Regions from separate parts of the Arthrobacter burdickii genome, predicted to be linked through region 2. Evidence: riboswitches for the same ligand, from Rfam matches in the RefSeq annotation. Region 2 holds a riboswitch; the other holds the start of a gene.

Region 1 (9,446 bases), 520 kb from region 2:
CAGGGCGGAGCGGACGGCGTTGGTGTCCACGTATTTCAGTGGTTGATCCGGGGCGTAACCGGACAGGTCCAGCCCGGACCAGCCGCCGTAGAACGTGAATGCACCCTCCGAGCTGCTGTAGGAGAGGTACTCCTTGTGGAGCCGCTCTGCGGCCGCGTCGGAATCGGCGATGACGGCGGTCATCAGCGAGAAGATCTTCACCGAGTCCCGGGACCGGCCCCGCAGTTCCGCGCGGTCCCGGATGTCGTCGGTGACCTTGCGGGTCAGATCCGGCCGGATGCCGTTGATGAAGATCCCTTCGCCGTGCTTGGCGGCGAAGTCCCGGCCCCGTGGGGATGCTCCGGCCTGGAAGATCACCGGGCTGCGCTGGGGGGACGGCTCGGACAGGTGTATTCCGGGAACCTGGAAGTATTCACCCGAGTGGTTGATGGGGTGCACCTTGGCGGGGTCCGTGTAGATGCCGCGGACGCGGTCCTTGATGACCGCTCCGTCCTCCCAGGAGCCTTCCCACAGCTTGTACGTCACGTCCAGGAACTCATCGGCGAGGTCGTACCGCTGGTCGTGGCCGAGGATCTCACTGCGGCCGAGATTCCGTGCGGCGCTGTCGAGGTAGGAGGTGACGACGTTCCAGCCGATCCGGCCGCGGGTGAGGTGATCCAGCGTGGAGAATTTTCTGGCCAGCGAGTACGGCTGTTCGTAGGTCAGGGCCGCGGTGACCGCGAAGCCGAGGTTCTTGGTCACGGCCGCCATCGCGGGGACCTGGAAGAACGGGTCATTCAGAGGTACCTGATCACCGTCCCGGAGCGCCGGCGCCGAGGAGTTCTTGTAGACGTCATAGATTCCGAGGACGTCGGCCAGGAACAGGGCATCGAATTTCCCTCGCTCGAGCGTCTGTGCGAGGTCGGTCCAGTATTCCAGCGTGTTGTACTGGTCCGCCCGGTTCGCCGGGTGCCGCCACAGCCCGGGGCTCTGATGGGTCGGGCAGGTCATGTCGAAGGCGTTGAGGCTGATGCGCTTGGTCATAGGGCTACCGCCCTTTCGTGGAAGGTGATGCTGAGGCGGTCAATGGTGCGAGAAGACGGACCAGTGCAGGCGGCGTCCGTGGCGTCCGTGTGAGGAGGATGCCCAGCAGCAGCACGACGAGCAGTGCAACGCCGCGGGCCAGCCCCTGCCAGAAGAAGGACAGCCCGATGAGGTTCATGCCGTTGGCCAGCAGGGCGAAGATCAGGACACCGACGAGAGTGCCCGGCACGGAGACCCGGCCGAACCGGCTCAGTGTGGCCCCGATGAAGACGGCGCCAATGGCATCCATGACATACAACTGCCCGCTGGCGGGGATGAAGGCATAGGTGCGTGAGGCCAGCACCACTCCGCCGAGCGCTGCCGCTCCCGCTCCGATGAGGTAGGCCGACACCGCGAGCCCCGACACACGCTTCCCGGAAATCCGGCTGGCGGTCCGCTGCTCGCCGGTGACGGTCAGTTCGCGCCCCCAGCGGGTCTTGTCCAGTGCCACGTAGACGACGACGGCGACGACGGCCGCCAGGACCAGGGGAATGGGAACACCCAGCAGGGAACCGTTGCCCCACAGCGCGAACCCCTCGGGCACCCGGGACTTCTGCAGGTAAATCGGAGCACCACCACCGGTGAGCAGCTGCTGGACGCTGGTGCCGATGAACCACACGCTCAGGGTTGCCAGGAAGGACGGAATCCGGAGCACGACGATCAGGAAAGCATTGACCAGGCCCACGCTGGCTCCGAAGGCGAGACCCACGGTCACGGCGACCCACGGCACGTAACCCTCGGCGATGGTTGCCGCAGCCGCCAACGCGGCCAGGTCCAGCGCCACACCGATCGAGAGGTCGATTCCTCCGGCGCGCACCACGACGGTCATGCCGATGGCCACCAGCGCGAGGATGGCGGCCTGGTTCAGCACTCCGAGTAGGTTGTCGCCGGAGAAGAACACCGGACTGAGGATGGAGAAGACGAGCAGGATGCCCGCAAGGACCACCGGTGCGATGAGCCGCGGAAGGACCGGACCCGTGCGGGACGCCCGGGGCGCCGTCACAGGTGAGCTCGTCGGTGACGTCGTCGGTGACGTCGTAGATGACATTGTGGGCGAAGAGCCCTGCGGGGCGTTGTGCCCCGCGTCTTCTTTGGTCGGTGTTGTCATTTCGCTGTGCTCCGTCCGCGTATGGCCACTACGGCGAGGACTATGAGGATCAGGACGCCTTTGGCCGCCCCGACCCACTGGCTTGCTACGCCCAGGAGGGTGAACCCGTTCGTGAGTGCGGCGACGAACAGGGCTGCGACCAGGGTGCCGCCGGGTGAGACCACGAGCCTGCGGGAGAACACCACGGACATGAAGGCCACGAGCACGATGTCCAGGAGGATCTGTTCGCCGAGGCCGGGGACCGCTGATGACAGTCTCGAGGCGAGGAGGATGCCGGCGACGCCGGCGAGTCCTGCGGAGATGACGTAACTGCCGAAGATGTAGCGCCCGGGCCTTAGTCCCGCGACGCGGGCGGCGGTGGGGTTCTGCCCGACGGCGTAGCTGCGGATACCCCAACTCGTCTTGCTCATGGCAAGGCCAACGACAGCGAAGATCACCAGCATCACCACGACTGCCACGGGCAGCCCGAGGATGGATCCATCGCGCAGCCACGCGAAGGTGGTGCCGGTGAGGGCGACCTTGACGTTGCCGCTGATCACAAGATTGAGGCTGCCGGCGATGCCGAGCATGGCCAGGGTCGCCAACAGGGGCCGCAGCCCGATGAGGACGGCGCCGCCATTGATGGCACCTGCTATCAGTGACACGAGGAGGGCGAGGGCGATGGCGGCCACGGGGGATGTTCCGGATTGGGCGGCGACGGCCGCGACTGTTCCCGCGAGGCCGGCGACGGCGCCTACCGACAGGTCGATGCCCCCGTTCACGACATCGTCTCCGCCGGTGATGACCACCACGGCCAGGCCGAACCCGGCGATTGCGTAGACGGCGGCCTGGTTGAGGATTGCGCTGATGTTGCCGGGTAGCAGGAAGCTGGAGGACAGGAGGGCGAAAGCAAGGACGACGAGAACGACCGTTCCGAACCCGGCCCATGCAAGCCATCGGGGGGCACCACGCCGGACGGGTTTCGGGGCTGATGCCGTCAACGGTGCAGTGGGTGCGGCGCTCATGCGTGTTCCCTTTCGATCGTGCGGGATCCGCGTGCGATTGTGTCTGCGGTCGTGTCTGCGGTGTCCTGCGCGTCCGCGCCGGAGGCCAGCGCGAGGAGCTTGTCTGTGCTGGCCTCGTCACCCCGCAGCTGGGCGACGATCCTGCCCCGGTAGAACACCAGGATGCGGTCCGCAAGGCCCACCAGTTCTTCCAGGTCGACGGTCACCAGGAGGACACCGGCGCCGTCGTCCACCAGGCGGTTGATCTGCGCGTAGATCTGGGCACGGCTGCCGACGTCGACTCCCGACGTCGGCTGGTCCAGGACGAGGAAACGGGAGCCGGCGGCCAGCCAGCGCGCCAGGACCGTTTTCTGCTGATTGCCGCCCGATAGCCCGCCCGCGAGGACATCGGGCTGGGCGGGCCTGATATCCAGTTGGCCGATGAGGCGTTCGGCGAGCTTTCTCTCCTGCCGCCGTCGGATGACGCCCAAGGGGTTAGTCAGCGTACGCAGGCTGACCAGGGAGATGTTCTCGCCGACAGTGTTGCGCACCAGGGCGCCGTTCTTTCTCCTGTCCGACGGCACGTAGGCCCCTGACGCCTGCACGAATCCGTGGGCCGACCGGATGGCTTTGCCTCCGAGCCGGACGGTGCCGGCATGGGGCAGGTTTCCCGTGACCGCGTCCGCGAGTACGTCCACACCCGATCCCACCAGACCGGTGACGCCCACGATCTCTCCCCAGCGGACGTCGAGGTCCACGTCCGAGAGGGCGCCCGGGACCGCGAGTCCGGTCACCTCGAGCGCAGGGGTCGGGTCCTGCGGAGACCGGACGGGGCGGAAGGCCTCGAATTCCTCGACACCGCCGCCCACCATGAGTTCCACCACTGTTTCCAGTCCACGGGGATCACCTGTCAGGTCCACTTCTCCAGCGTTCCCGCCGTTGCGGAGCACGGTCACCGTGCCGCTGATTCTGCGCAGTTCCTGCAGGTAGTGCGAGATGTAGATGATCGGAACTCCGGCGTCGCGCAGCCGCTCGATGGTGCCGAAGAGCTGGTCGACCTCGGCGGCCGCCAACGGCGCGGTCGGCTCATCCAGCACGAGGAGGCGTGGTTCGGCCAGGACCGCCCGGGCGATCTGCAGCAGCTGCTGTTCGGCGACCGTCAGTTCGTCGACAAGGAGCCTGGGCGGAATTTCCAGCCCCACCGTCCGGCGAAGGTCCTCGACCGCACGCTGGTTCAGGTGGGCACGGGATACCCACCCCCGCCGGCTTTCATCCCGGCCGAGGTAGAGCTGTTCCGCGACGGTCAGGCGCCCCGCCAGGTGGCGGTCCTGGTGGATGACGTAGATCCCGAGCCGCTCGGCATCGCCGGGAGAACTGATAGCCGCCGGTTCGCCCTCGATCAGGATTGTTCCCGAGTCCGCCGTGTATAGGCCGCTGAGGATCTTGATGAGGGTCGATTTGCCGGCACCATTCTCGCCTACCAGTCCTCGGACCTCGCCGGTATGGATGTCGAAGTCGACATCACGAAGCACCTGGGCGCTTCCGAACGACTTGTTGATGCCCTGCATCGACAGGAAAGGCTGGGCGGATGGGAGCCTAGATTCCGAGCTCACTGCGCACCTCGGCCACGTTGTCCTTGTTGATGAACACAGGATTCAGGTAGTTCGTGGTGGGCACGTCATCCTCGGCCCCGGACAGGAACAGGGCGACGTTGTCCGCGGACTGCGTGCCCAGCGCTGCCGTCTGCTGGGCCACCGTCCCGGTGAAGGAGGACTCCGGGTCGGCGATCATGTCCAGTGCGCCTGGCTCGGCGTCGACGCCGTACACCTTGATCTCGTCGCGGCCCGCGGCGTCGATGGCCTGCGCCGCGCCGATCTGAGGGATGTCCCAGCAGGACCAGATGGCGTCGATCTCGCCCTCGGGCAGCCTGCGGAGTGCGTCGTTGATCTGCTGCTTGGCGTCCTCGACAGTACCTTCGTACTTGTCCTGGAGTTCGGGCTGGATCAGCTCGATCTTCGGGTAGTCCTCCAGGACGACCTCGAGTTCGCTGTAGCGGATACGGCACGGTGCGACGCCCGGGAACCCGTTGAAGACCAGGATCCGCCCCTCACCGCCGATATCCTCGGCGATGGTACGCGCCACGGTGGAGCCGATCACCCAGTTGTCACTGGTGACGTTGTTGACCGAGTACTCGGACTGGAAATCGACCGTAAAGAGCGGAATGCCCGCTTCCTTGACCTTTTTCAACGCCGGCCCGAGCGTGGTGGCATCGCCCAGGATCACGATGATGGCATCAGGCTTTTGCGCAATCAGGTTCTCGACGTCGGAGACGTGCTTGTTCTCCTTCGCCTCCGCCTGGGTAGCGATCACTTCTCCGCCCAACTCCTTCACCCGTTCCTGCACGGTGTCGTACACGACGCGGCTGAAGTCGTGAACGATGTCCTTTGCGGCAATACCGACCGTCTTCCCCTCCAGCGAGGGAATGTCGGCACTCGAGGCCTGGCCGGCTGCAACTCCACTGGCGGCGGGTGCCGGCGTGGTTGAGGCCGAGGGCTCCTTCAGGGAACACCCCGTCAAGGCCAGGGCGAGAACGCCCGACATTGCCAAGTATTTGGTGATCGAGCCGGAAAACGTGCGGGGGCGGGTGTTCAACATGTCAGCTGCTCCTGGATCATCGCCCGATGGAGCCGGCATGGGAGCAGTCGAAACTGTCGACCGAGTACGCAGAAAGTACCGGTCAGACCAACGAAAGCTGAATGCTTCTCCATCGGTCCTGGCAGTAGCACCTTTTCTTCGCGATGGAAGCTACGAAGAGGGTTGCTGCGGCGTCATCGATCCAGGTCTCTCGGCCGCTCGGGATGGTTACCCTCCTATATGAACCGACCGCCCGCCTCCACCGCAAACGTGCCGTCACATACATTCACACCCGAAGTCACGAACGGGCTCCGTAACCATCAGCTCCTGGGGACGGGATGCACGGCGACGAGACACTTCCGCTCCCCCCGTCGTTACTGCTCCTGCCCTGTCTTGCTACCCTGCCGTCAACGCGGGGTCGGGTATTCGTGACTGAAGAGTCGGTTGCGATACAGCCCCCGGGACGAAACCGGGCGTACGACCACCGGGCAAACACCGTAGGGTCGGTCGAATGAGATTGTTGTTGATTCGCCATGGGCAAACCCCGAACAACGTCACCGGTCATCTGGATACAGCCTTCCCAGGCGCCGGCTTGAGCACCCTTGGGAAGCAGCAAGCGCTAGCCGTGCCGTCAGCTCTCGCAACCCAGAACATCACCGCGAGCATCACCGCGATCTACGCCTCACCCCTTATCCGAACGCAACTGACCGCCGAACCCTTGGCAGCCACGCTCGGCCGCGACATCCGCGTTGTCCCTGGTTTGGAAGAAATCAGCGCCGGCAACCTGGAAATGCTCAACGATCCCGCATCGGTTGAGGCGTACGCCACCTGCCTGATCAGCTGGATGGAGGGCGACCTCGACCAGCGTATGCCCGGCGGTACGACCGGACACGAGTTCATCGAGCGATACGACAACACCCTCCGGATGATCGCCCGCGCTCATTCCCCGGAGGATTCAGTCGCTGTGTTCTCACACGGCGCCGCGATCAGGGTCTGTACCGCCGTCTCCACCCGCATGCCCCCAGTCCGTGTACGGACGCTGACCCTCCACAACACCGGGATGAGTATCCTGAACGGCGACCCCGACCAGCAGTGGTCCCTTGAAGCGTGGCAATCAGACCCGTTAGGCGGTGCAGCACTGGAGGGCGCCACCTCGCACGACGTCACCGGGAATGCCGGATAGAAACCAGCCCACCGTTCACGTGAGAATCCCCTCAGCCATCGTCCCAACCGAATGACTTCGGGAGGAACACGCCCCGACTCCGGTCATGCACGCCGCCAGCGTCGTTGACCTCACCCCGGCACCCCGGTGACCGAGCCCATCGCTGACACATTGCGTAGCCGTCAGCCGACGCCGCCCCTGAACGAGGTGTTAGCTATGCGCGGCGCATCGACCGACTGAAGCCACCGATTCCTTGGTGGGCGAAAGTCACGAGCATGAGCCGACCCGCAATGTCGCATAGGCACTCTCCAGCTGAGCCATCCATGGCATGTCGCGCTAACCAGGCTTTCCCCTTGCCAAAACCAGCAGGCAACAAGTGCCAAGCCACGCCCTCAGCTGGTTGGAGTGCGGAAATCAGTGCCTGAATTGACCGATTCGAGGTACTGCTGCACGGACGTTTCCGGCACCCGGTAGGAGCGACCGAACCGGATACCGTGCATCTCCCCGGACTGCACCAGGCGGTACACCGTCATCTTCGAAACCCGCATCTGCGCGGCTATCTCCGCGACGGTCAGAAGGTTCATCGTCATTGAATCCACTTGTGCCATAGCTACACCTGCTCCTTTAGACTCTTTCACCACTCCTGCAACGTCGTTAACACTGATCGCTCCATGGTCGTTTCTGCACGAGTAGTCACTACCTGTTTCCCTGGCTCGTTGTACAGGTAGTCGGCTACTGCTCTTGTGTCAGGGCAGGTGCGGGAAACACCACACACAACAGGAGTGAGTACTGGCTTCCTCGTGGCACTATCCACCGAATACGAGGTACCTGGCGGCGGAACCCCAGATCAAGGAACAGAATTCTAGGTTTCTTAGCAAGAAGCGAAACCGAAATTCTAGGTTTCTTAGCAAATATGAGCATGATAATCCTAGGCTACCTAGTAATAAGCGCCCTGAAAGAGATTGCGCCGACTAATCCCCACGGAAATTACTCGCCAGTACGAAAAAAGGTCTTTACTATATGTGAATTGGGTGTGGCTGGGGCCACATGGGGCAAGCCCTATCCCGTTTCCGGGCCAGCCGGAATGCAGCGTTGAGTTCCGGATTCAAAAAACCCCGAGCAGTTCCGCTGCCTGGGTGATGAGGGGGTAGTGATGGCTGGAACGTTCGAGGTTTTCCGTGACGGAGGAGTTTCCTTGAGGTTCAGGCTGAAAGCGTCCGACGGGACGGTCGTAGCCGTGTCCGGGCAGTTCTTGGATAAAGCGTCAGCGGTTGAGGGCATTCGCGCGGTCCGTGAGTGCGCTGGGACGGGGCTGATCACGGACCTCTGCCCACCGATGCCCACTGCAGCAATGGAGCGGGACCCCCTACCCGCCGCGGCGGCATAACGAACCCACGGGTCCAAGGTTGCCTGCCAGTCTCCCTAAATTTGAGGAAGACGGCCCGGTGAGGTGCGACATCCCAGTAGGTGTCAGGTCACCCACTCTTCGAAGCGCTCACAGCGCCCGGTCAAAGATATGCCGGAGCTGCGGAACGAACCCGCTTCGAAGGGCTGATCTGCCTGCAGGGTGAGGATCGTTGCGGAAGCCAGCTCGCTTGTCCTCGCGAGGTGCACCCCAGTCCCTGCAGACCCGCAGCCTCGCGTGGCACAGGAGTCACGGCCGGGCGTTCCGCGCTTGCCCCCTGACTCAGAACCCGATGCGACGTTCGTCGGTGCTAGCCGTGCCGACAACACACGTGCACGCACGACGGCCGTGACGGAATCGACGGCTCCGCGTGTTTACTCATGGGAGGCTCATCCCACACTGTTCGAGCGTGGTGTCGCGAATGCGAGGTCACGGTTGCAGGCTGTAGACGAGTGCGACGGTGCCGAGGTCTGTCTGTGCGACGGACTTCAGCGCAAGGTGGCGCGGGGCGGGTAGTCCACCGAACAGGCGCTTGCCAGCGCCCAGGAGCAGTGGGTGGATGAAAAGACGGATTTCGTCGACCAGATCCTCGGCGAGCAACTCCCGGCAGAGGACGCCGCTGCCCAGTACCGCGATGTCCCCCTCGACGGTCATCTTGAGAGCTCTTACAGCGGCCGGGACCCCGGAGGGAAGGATTCGTGTCCCTGCCCATGCTGCGTCGGTCAGGGTCCGGGATGCCACGTACTTGGGAGTGGCATTGAGATGGGCGGCCATGGGGTTGTCGGAGGGTTGATGAGGCCAGAACGCGGCCATCTTCTCGTACGTCTTGCGCCCGAACAGGTAGCTTGAGGTGTTCTCGAGCCCTGACGCCGTGGTGATCTGATGGATGCTCTGGGCGTAAGGCGCGCCCCACCCTCCGGCTGTAAATCCGCCTTCCGTGTCTTCCTGAGGGGACCCAAGGCCTTGCATGACCCCGTCGACCGTCAAGAACTCGATGATGACCAACGCGCCCATGGGGACGTCCTTTCCTCGCGGTCCTACGAGAGTAGATCCTGAGGACCGCGTGATCATGAAAAGCCAGTATCACTGCAC
Region 2 (9,446 bases):
CCGCCGTGGACTGGACCGCGGTGGAGGAACCCGCGATCCGGTCCGAGTTCACCGCAGCCCTACCCGACTGGTACCGCTTCGCGAAAGAACCCGACACCTGCGGCGAACCCCTCGATTGAACCCGAGCAGATGCGCGCGACGGGGGGCGAACTGATTGTCACTCTGGCGCTTCCATGCCCTGAATGGAACACTGCTCCTGTCACCGCAGGACCAGTGGAGGAGCGCGGATCATGAAGCCGGACGAGATAGCGGCGGCTGTGAAGACCGAACGGCATGACCTGTGTGACTTCCTGGAAGACCTCGACGACGCCGAATGGGCCATGCCCTCCCTGTGTCCTGCCTGGAACGTACGGGAAGTTGTAGCTCATCTGACAATCCCGACCAGGGCTTCGGTCGGCTTCCTCGCCGCTGCAGCGATCAAAGCCCGCGGCAACTTCAACCGGATGGTCGCGAACACCGCGCGCGACCGTGCGGCGAGGTTCACCGCTGCAGAACTCGTTCAGCAGCTGCGCGAGAGCGCCCAGTCGTCCCGGCGCATTCCGGGCAGTGGTCCTATGGACCCGTTGATGGACCTGCTCGTGCACGGCCAGGACATCGCACGCCCGCTCGACCGGCGCCACCCTGTGCGCCTCGACGTGGCCGTCCCGGTCCTGGCCTATGTCGTGACGAACCGGTTGCTCGGCGCCCCCGAGCGCCTTGATGGACTCAAGCTCGTCGCGACCGATGTGCGCTGGTCATTCGGGGAGGGACCTCAGGTGCGAGGACGCGTCAAGGATCTGCTGCTCGTCGCCTCCGGCCGTCCGGCCGGGCTCGAGCACGTGACGGGCTCCGGGGTGGAACGCCTGACCGGGATTCTCGGAAGCACATGATCTGCGGACTGCAACGCGACAGCTGTCGTTGACCGGTCGGGGGAGGAAGCGGCGGTGCCGAATCCGTGGCTCGACGCAGCACCCGTCATCGAGGTCGCGCCGACGCGCGCGGAAGGCGCACCTACTGGTCGACGGCGGCGCCGATCGGCTCGAGGATGACGTCGGGGAAGTCCTTCTTGAAGTGCCCCACCTTCCACTTGTCACCGAAGACGGCCACGATCTCGCCGTCGGACCGGAACATGATCTCGCCACCGCGGAAGGTCTGGGGCACGCCCTGGCTCTCGGGTGCAACGCGCATCGCGAGCGTGTAGGACAGGTTGTCGAGCGACGTCGGCGCGTTGAACTCGGTGCCGAGCCGTTCGGCAGCGACCTCGAACTGCAGGGCTCCGACGGCGGCGAGGACGGGCGCTTGGTCACCTCGGAGGTCCGAGCGCAGCACCTGCACCACGCCCTCGTGCTCGAGCTGCTCGATGCCACGGCGGAACTGCTTGTACCGCCCGGGATCCTTGGCCCGTGCGACGGCGAACAGCTCGGGTGAGAAGCGCGGGATGTCGGGGAACTGCACGGGCTGCTCGGCGAACAGGCTGTCGCCCACGCGGAGGCTCGTCGCGTTCACGAGGCCGACGACGTCGCCCGGCCAGGCGGTGTCCACCACTTCGCGGCTGCGGCCGAGGACACGGTGCGCGTACTTCGTGGCGAACGGCTTGCCGGTGCGCTGGTTGGTGATGACCATGCCGCGCTCGAACGTACCCGAGCAGATGCGGAGGTAGGCGATGTGGTCACGGTGCGCGCTGTCCTGGCCGGCCTGCACCTTGAAGACGAAGCCGGACATCGGCGCGTCGATGGGCCTCGGCTCGTCCTCCTTCGAGGGGCGCGGGCTCGGTGAGGGAGCAACATCCACGAGGATGTCGAGGAGCTGCGAGACGCCGAAGTTCTTGGCCGCCGCAGCGAAGAGGACCGGCGTCTGCCGCGCGGCCTCGAACTCCTCGCGATCGAACGAACCGTTCGAGGACTCGACGAGGCCGGATTCCTCGCGCGCGTCCAGCCAGGCGCCGGCGTCACGGGAATCGAGGGCGTCGATGTCGATGTCCGTCTCCTCGGCGGCGTGCGCTCCCGCCTCGACGGCCTCGAGCGCGATGGCCCGCCGTGCGCGCAGGTCCAGCAGTCCCTGGAAGTCACCGGCGATCCCGGCCGGCCATGTCAGGGGAACGGGTGTCATTCCGGTGCGCTCGCCGACGTCGTCGATCAGGCCGAGGGCGTCCAGGCCCGGCCGGTCCCACTTGTTGATCACCGTGATGATCGGGATGTTGCGCTGCTTGCAGACGGCCAGCAGTTTCACGGTCTGGGGCTCGAACCCCTTCGCGGCATCGATCAGCATGACGGCGGAATCGACGGCGGCGAGGACACGGTAGGTGTCCTCGGAGAAGTCCGCGTGGCCCGGGGTGTCGACGACGTTGAGGATGGTGTCGCGATAGGTCAGCTGGAGTGCGGCCGAGCTGATCGAGATGCCACGCTCCTGCTCGATGCCCATCCAGTCGGACACGGTGGCATGGCGGCTCGACTTGCCGTGGGTCACGCCGGCGTCCTGGATGGCGCGGGCGAGGAGGGCCAGGGCTTCCGTGAGGGTGGACTTCCCGGCGTCAGGGTGGGAGATGACGGCGAAGGTACGACGGCGTCCGGCCTCGCGGCGGACGGCGTCGGCGTCGAGGACGGGGGATTCGGTTAACAGGACCACTCCTCCATTGTCCCCGATCCCGGAGCGGCACCTCGCGGGCGGGCCCGGTGTTCGCTGTGCGCGTGGGCCCGGGGTCTACCCTAGGAGGCAGATTCCTGCACGCGGCTACTGGGAGGACGTGGAGTCATGACTGATCAGGCATCCGGACGACGGACGGCGCGGGGCTCGGAGCACACTGATCTGCTCTCGCAGTACGGGCTGGGCATGGCCCTGGGCGAAGCGTCCCCCGTCGGGTCCATGCCGCGGCCTGCCGCTCCCGCGAACGCCCCCGCCGCCCTGCAGAACCTCGTGGCCCTGGCCGTCCAGCTCTGCAACGCCCGGTACGGCGCCATCAACGTGATCACGGAGGACGAGTTCCACCAGATCGCCGCCAAGGGACTCGAACCCCTCATGTGCGCCCGGGAGGATTCGCTGTGCGGGCAGGTCTTCAAGTACGGCCACACCGTGGTGGTCGCGGACTGCACCGAGGACCCCCGCTTCCGGTCGAATCCCTTCGTCGACGGCCGCTTCGGTGCCGTCCGGTTCTATGCCACCACCCCGCTCCTGACGCAGGACGGCGTACCGCTCGGCACCCTCTGCATCTTCGACGAGAAGCCCGGGAACCTGACCGACCAGCAGGCCGCGGGGCTCGAGACGCTGGCCGCGCAGGTCGTCGACGTCCTCGACCTCCAGCTGCGCACACGTCAGCTGGATGCCACGGTGTCCGAGCTGCAGCGCAGCAACGAACTGCTGGGCGAATTCGCCGGCCGGATCAGCCATGACCTGCGGGGACCGCTGACCAACGTCGTCGGCCTCGCGGAGCTCGCCGAGGATGAGCCGGCGCTCCAGGAAGGCCCGGCGGGCACGTACTTCAAGCGCATCGGCGCGAGCGCCCTCCGGATGTCCTCCATGGTCGAGAACCTGCTCGGCTACTCGCGCGTGGGCGGCACGGCGCACCTCGAGACCGTCTCCCTCGCCGAAGCCGTCGCGGCCGCCGTCGACGATCTGGGGCACCACGTCGACGGCGTGGAGATCACGGTCGGGGACTTCCACGGTCACGCCGACCGCGAGCAGCTCCGGGTCCTCATCCAGAACCTGGTGGCCAACGCCGTGGCCTATGCGCGTCCGGGTGTCCCGTCGGAAGTGCACATCACGGGCACCGGCATTGCGGAGTTCTGGCGCCTCGACGTCGCCGATAACGGGAAGGGCATCCCGCCCGAGGAGTACGACCGCGTGCTCGAGCCGCTGGTGCGGCTCGGACGGGAGGGCGATCCGTCCGGTACCGGGATAGGACTGGCGACGTGCGTGCGCATCGCGCAGGCGCACGGCGGGCGCCTGGGCTTCGACCAGACTCCCGGGGGCGGGCTCACCGTGCGGGTCTGGTTCGGGTCGAGCCCGGCCTGACGGCCTTCGCCGGGGCGACGCGTCATGCGCCCTCCGCCGACGCGGGTCGTCGAATATGACGCACCGGGTCACGGTCGTTTTGACCGTGTTCGATGCTGTCGCCTAGCGTTCCCAGAAGAATCAAGAGTTCCAGCCATGGGCCCTGGCCGGTTGGACAGCAACCCTCTCCCGTAGTGGGGTGCTCCAGGTGAAGATTCGGCCGCCGGGATACTCCGGACGGCAAGTACGGCGATTCCCGCGGCGCTTCTTCGAGGCCCTGCCGGAGAACGCCCGCAGCATCCAGTGAGCGAGCATGTCAGTCCAGTAGAACCACGTCCGAGCAGCCTGAGCTGTCCGTCAGTACTGCTGCGCGACTGCTGGGTGCTTCTGTCCCGATTCCCCTGCCGCTGAGCCGTCCGCTGAGCCGGTACCCGTCCGAAGGAAACAAAATATGATCAACTCCCGCAAGCTCCTGGCCGTCGCCGTCGTCCCGTTCCTCGCCTTCACTGTTGCCTGTGGCTCCTCGGAGGCCTCCGAGGGAGGCAACGAGACCGTCCGCCTGGGAGTCGTGGGTGCGAGCGACCCGGAGTGGGCCGCGTTGACCGATGCGGCCGCCGAGGAAGGCATCGACCTCGAGGTGGTCGACTTCGCCGAGTACACGCAGCCCAACCCTGCGCTCACGGAAGGCGAGCTGGACCTCAACCAGTTCCAGCACCTCGTCTACCTCGCCCGCTACAACGTCTCCAGCGGCGAGGATCTCACTCCTGTGGGATCGACCGCCATCTACCCGCTGGGTCTCTACTCCACGAAGTACAAGTCGGTGGAGGAGATCCCCGAGGGGTCGACCGTCGCCGTGCCGAACGACGAGAGCAACCTCGCGCGCGGCCTGCTCGTCCTCCAGTCCGCCGGCCTCGTCACCCTCAAGGACGGCGGCAGCGCCTTCTCCACCATCGACGACGTCGACGAGGCGGCATCCAAGGTGACCGTCACGACCCTCGAGGCATCACTGACGCCGACCTCCCTTCCGGACGTCGCCGCTGCGATCATCAACAACGACTTCGTGCAGGACGCCGGCCTGAACTTCGATGACGCCATCGCCCAGGATGACCCGACCGATCCGGCCGCCGCCGCCTACGTCAACATCTTCGCCTCGCGCGCCGGTGAGGAGAACAACGAGACCTATCAGAAGCTGGTGAGCATCTACCAGGAGAACCAGGAAGTCCTCGACGCCGTGCAGGAGACCTCGGGCGGAACCGCCGAGTTCCTGAAGGTGCCTGTGGAGGAGCTGAAGACGTCCCTCGACACCGTCGAGGAAGACACCCGCGCCCAGGGCTGATCAGCCTTCTCTTCCGCGTGTGGCCGACCGGTGATCCTGGCCGGCCACACGCATCCCTCAGCTAGGAACACGATGCCACTCATCTCACTGCGGAACGTCACGAAGAGCTTCCCCCCGGGACGCCGCGGCGAACCGCTCGTCCATGCCATCGACAACGTCAGCCTCGACATCGAGGCGGGGGAGATCTACGGCATCATCGGTTACTCGGGGGCAGGGAAGAGTACCCTCGTCCGTCTGATCAACGCCCTCGAGAAGGCGACCAGCGGCGACATCATCGTCGACGGGCACCAAGTCACGAACGTCCCGGACCGCCAGCTGCGCACACTGCGCCTGGACATCGGCATGATCTTCCAGCAGTTCAACCTCTTCAGCGCCAAGACGGTCTGGAACAACGTGGCCTACCCCCTGCGGGTCGCGGGCAGGACCAGGGACGAGATCCAGGCCCGCGTGACCGAACTCCTCGACTTCGTGGGACTCGCGGACAAGGCATCGAACTACCCGGAACAGCTCTCCGGCGGCCAGAAGCAACGCGTCGGCATCGCCCGCGCCCTGGCGACCTCACCCAAGATCCTCCTCGCGGACGAGGCCACCTCGGCACTCGATCCCGAGACCACCCACGAAGTACTCCGCCTCCTGCGCCGGGTCAATGAGGAACTCGGCATCACCATCGTGGTGATCACGCATGAGATGGACGTCATCCAGACGCTTGCGACCAAGGTGGCCGTCATGGACAGCGGACGGATCGTGGAGCAGGGCGATGTCTTCGACGTGTTCTCCAACCCCCGTGAAGCATCGTCGCAACGGTTCGTCTCCACCGTGGTCCGCGGCATCCCCGCACCTGATGAACTGGCAGCACTGCGGGAGAGGCACCGAGGACGGATCGTCACCTTCTCCTTCCGCGACGGCGACTCGTCGCAGGCATCCGTGTTCCTCGAACTGGCCGCTGCCGGCATCGAGTTCGAACTGATCTACGGCGGCATCAACGACATCCGGGGCCGCGCCTTCGGGCACCTCACCCTCGCGCTCACCGGGGCGGACAGCGTCATCGACACGACCCTGCACCACATGGCCGGCCGTATCACCGTGAAGGAACTCGCCTGATGGAAGACCTCATTCCCCTGACACCCCAGCTGTGGGAAGCCACCTACGAGACCCTGTACATCGTGGGCCTCAGTCTCCTCTTCGGAGGCCTCGGAGGGCTCCTGCTGGGCATCGGTCTCTACACCACCCGGGCCGGCAGCATCCTCGGCAACCGGGCCGTGTTCGGCACCCTGAACATCATCGTGAACATCTTCCGGCCGATCCCGTTCATCATCTTCCTCGCCGCAGCTCAACCCCTCGCCCGCGCCGTCACGGGAACCGGCATCGGCAACAGTGCCATCATCTTCACCCTGTCCCTCGCGGCAGCATTCGGCATCAGCCGCATCGTCGAGCAGAACCTGCTGACCGTCCAGCCCGGGGTCATCGAGGCTGCGCGCTCGGTCGGCGCAGGACGACTGCGCATCATCCTGACGATCCTCATCCCCGAGGCTCTCGGCCCACTGATCCTCGGATTCACCTTCATCTTCGTAGCCCTCGTCGACATGTCGGCCGTGGCCGGATACGTCGGCGGCGGCGGCCTCGGTAACTTCGCGATCCAGTACGGCTACCGGCAGTTCAACCCCGTCGTCACCTGGGCGGCGGTCATCGTGATCATCCTGCTCGTCCAGGCCGTCCAGCTGCTCGGCAACGTCCTGGCACGCAAGGTCCTCCGCCGCTAGCCCGTTCGGATCCGGCCTCGAACGGCCGACGCCGGATGACCGACGCTGGATGGCGCGACCATCCGCCGGCCCGCTCGGTCATCCGGGCGGGCCTTCCGCGTTGTTCATCGTGCGCGGTTGGCGGCTGACCTGCCGAGCGGCAGGAGGAAGCCGGCCGCTACCAGCCAGAGGAGCCCGCCGAACCGCCCGATGGGAAGCAGGAACTGGACCGGCTCGATGGTCATCGAGAGGAAGCTCAGTTCGGACAGCGCAGCGATCACGAGGCCCGCCCATGCGAGCCACCGCGGCAGGAGCCCGAGGACGAGCGCCGGGACGGCGATGCCTGCGACGAGGAGCCCCAGGCCGACCACGTATCCCACCCCGCCGGCGATGAATGCGAGCAACGACAGCGCATGGGTGAGGGGGACATCGGTGGTGATCTCCGGGCGGCTGAGCACCCAGCTCACGAACGCCGAGAGCATGAGGAAACCAGCTGCCGTGATGCCGCCGAACAGTCCTATGCCCGGTCCGGCGACCCGGACGCCGAGGCGCAGCTGCCGGGCGTAGACGGTGGCCGCGTAGATGCCCAGCGGCACAGCTGATCCGAACTGCATCATGCTCGCGAGCCGCACGGCTCCGGGGTTCTCCTGGAAGTACGCGGCGACCTGCGTCGACGTGGAGAACGGAGAGACGAACGGATGGCCGCCGGTGAGGATCGTGCTCATCACCAGGCCCCCGAGGGTGAGGCCGAGGCTCACCACCGCCAGGATGCCCAGCGGGGGCCCGCCGGAACTGGCAGTGCGGCTGGTGCGAGGAAGGGCGGTATCAGTCATGATCACTCCTCGGAAGAGGTGTATTACAAAAAGAATGATTCGCCGGTTGAATCATTCTGTCAAGGAGTAATCTGGTTCCATGGACTCCGCCAGCTCGCAGCCGAAGCGCACTGCTTTCCTGCTCTCACAGCTCGGGGCCCTGGCATCGTCGCGCTTCGCCGAGCGCACGCGGGAGATCGGCCTCACGCCGACGGAGGCGGGCGTGCTTCGTCTGGTCGGTAGGTCGCCGGGGCTGAGCCAGCGGGTCCTGGCCGACCGGCTGGGGGCCGTTCCCAGCCGCGTGGTGTCGCTCATCGACTCGCTGCAGGCACGCGGTCTGGTCGAGCGGGAGCGCAGCAGGGCCGACCGCCGCAATCACGAACTCCGCTTGACTCCGGAGGGTGGCGAGGTGCTGCGCCGGCTGCGCGAGATCGCCGAAGCGCACGAGGCCGAATTCGTCGCTCCACTTACCGGCGAGCAGTCTGCCCAGCTCGGACACCTGCTCGCCCAGCTCGCGGGCGCCAACACCCTCGACCCGGACCTCCATGGAGATCCGGGTCGAGGGGATGGCGACGGGGGCTCGATCCGGTCGACCCACCGCCCTTGATCGATGGCGGGTCGACCGGCCCGGTGTGCCCTTTCGCAGGGACTAATTGCCGCCGGGCTGGATCCCATCCTCGATCCAGGGGTAGCCAGTCGCCAGGGGTGCGCCGTCGTCGTGCTGGGAGAGCCATGCGACAGCGGCAGCGTGGTAGCGGTGGAAACCCTTGTAGTCAGCGAGTTCGGGGTCGAGGGATGCGAGGGCTCGATGCAGTCGTTTGGCCCAGTCGGGAGCATGGTCTACCAGCTCGGCCAGGCTGACGAGGTACGTGCGGACCGGGAACACCATGCCGTTGGACCGGGGGAGGCGATGCAGGGGCTGCAGCTCGATGCGCAGGTACACCATCTCTCCTGCGTTCTCGGGGGTGACTGTCGCCCGGTCCGGCGCCCACTCCGGGAGTGTCTCCACCGAGGTCTCGAGTCGCGGGTGGACGGTGAGGGACCAGTTGACCCGCCGGACGGGATGACCGGGCTTCATGCGGAGCAGGAACTTCAGCGCCCTGTCCAGGATCCCCATCTCGTGCAGTTTCGGCACGGGACCGTGGAACTCGGCGAAGTTCATGCCCATGTTGAACTGGAGGGAGTAGTCCGCGCGCTGGGTCGTCATACCGGCACCGATGACCAGCGTGTTGTCCTTCTCCTCGAGGACGACGAACTCGCCCTGCGCCTGTCGCGTCGCGTACTCCATGGGGTCCATCGGCAGGGTGGTCGGATCGCCGAAGGTGAACACGTCGTCGATGCCGAGCGGCCGGTTCTGCCACCGCCACTCGTTCCCGTTCTTTAGGAGCGTGAAGTGTTCCGGGAAGTCCCTGGCGTACGACTCGAAGATGAGTTCCAGGAGGTCCCACTGTGCTTCCATCATGTGCGGGAGCGCGATGTAGTGGACTCCCGGCATCTCCCTGAGCATCTGGGCGCGGTGCGCGCACTCCGACACGTAGTGCTCATCGATGTCGAAGGCGGCCATCAGGGCACCGTCGCCTGCCGGGACGTGGG

What was found. Region 2 has a riboswitch for S-adenosylmethionine ahead of P5G52_RS04010 (MetQ/NlpA family ABC transporter substrate-binding protein). Riboswitches for the same ligand answer to the same signal wherever they lie in the genome.
Region 1: it holds a riboswitch for S-adenosylmethionine, as region 2 does, so the genes downstream of both, P5G52_RS01545 (sugar ABC transporter substrate-binding protein) here and P5G52_RS04010 (MetQ/NlpA family ABC transporter substrate-binding protein) in region 2, are expected to answer to the same signal.

What each region holds. Positions count from the first base shown of each region.
Region 1 covers NZ_JAROCG010000001.1:336,319-345,764, forward strand. Annotated here, with positions in the region: gene P5G52_RS01525 (LLM class flavin-dependent oxidoreductase) at 1-1,023, opposite strand, end outside; gene P5G52_RS01530 (ABC transporter permease) at 1,028-2,170, opposite strand; gene P5G52_RS01535 (ABC transporter permease) at 2,167-3,174, opposite strand; gene P5G52_RS01540 (sugar ABC transporter ATP-binding protein) at 3,171-4,766, opposite strand; gene P5G52_RS01545 (sugar ABC transporter substrate-binding protein) at 4,750-5,808, opposite strand; SAM riboswitch class I at 5,915-6,018, opposite strand; gene P5G52_RS01550 (histidine phosphatase family protein) at 6,299-6,970, shown strand; gene P5G52_RS01555 (helix-turn-helix domain-containing protein) at 7,342-7,539, opposite strand; gene P5G52_RS01560 (YegP family protein) at 8,103-8,336, shown strand; gene P5G52_RS01565 (dihydrofolate reductase family protein) at 8,784-9,368, opposite strand.
Region 2 covers NZ_JAROCG010000001.1:860,691-870,136, forward strand. Annotated here, with positions in the region: gene P5G52_RS03990 (glycoside hydrolase family 26 protein) at 1-119, shown strand, start outside; gene P5G52_RS03995 (maleylpyruvate isomerase family mycothiol-dependent enzyme) at 231-869, shown strand; gene P5G52_RS04000 (peptide chain release factor 3) at 991-2,604, opposite strand; gene P5G52_RS04005 (GAF domain-containing sensor histidine kinase) at 2,731-3,987, shown strand; SAM riboswitch class IV at 4,106-4,219, shown strand; gene P5G52_RS04010 (MetQ/NlpA family ABC transporter substrate-binding protein) at 4,418-5,302, shown strand; gene P5G52_RS04015 (methionine ABC transporter ATP-binding protein) at 5,375-6,403, shown strand; gene P5G52_RS04020 (methionine ABC transporter permease) at 6,403-7,062, shown strand; gene P5G52_RS04025 (hypothetical protein) at 7,167-7,874, opposite strand; gene P5G52_RS04030 (MarR family winged helix-turn-helix transcriptional regulator) at 7,954-8,460, shown strand; gene P5G52_RS04035 (heme-dependent oxidative N-demethylase family protein) at 8,503-9,446, opposite strand, start outside.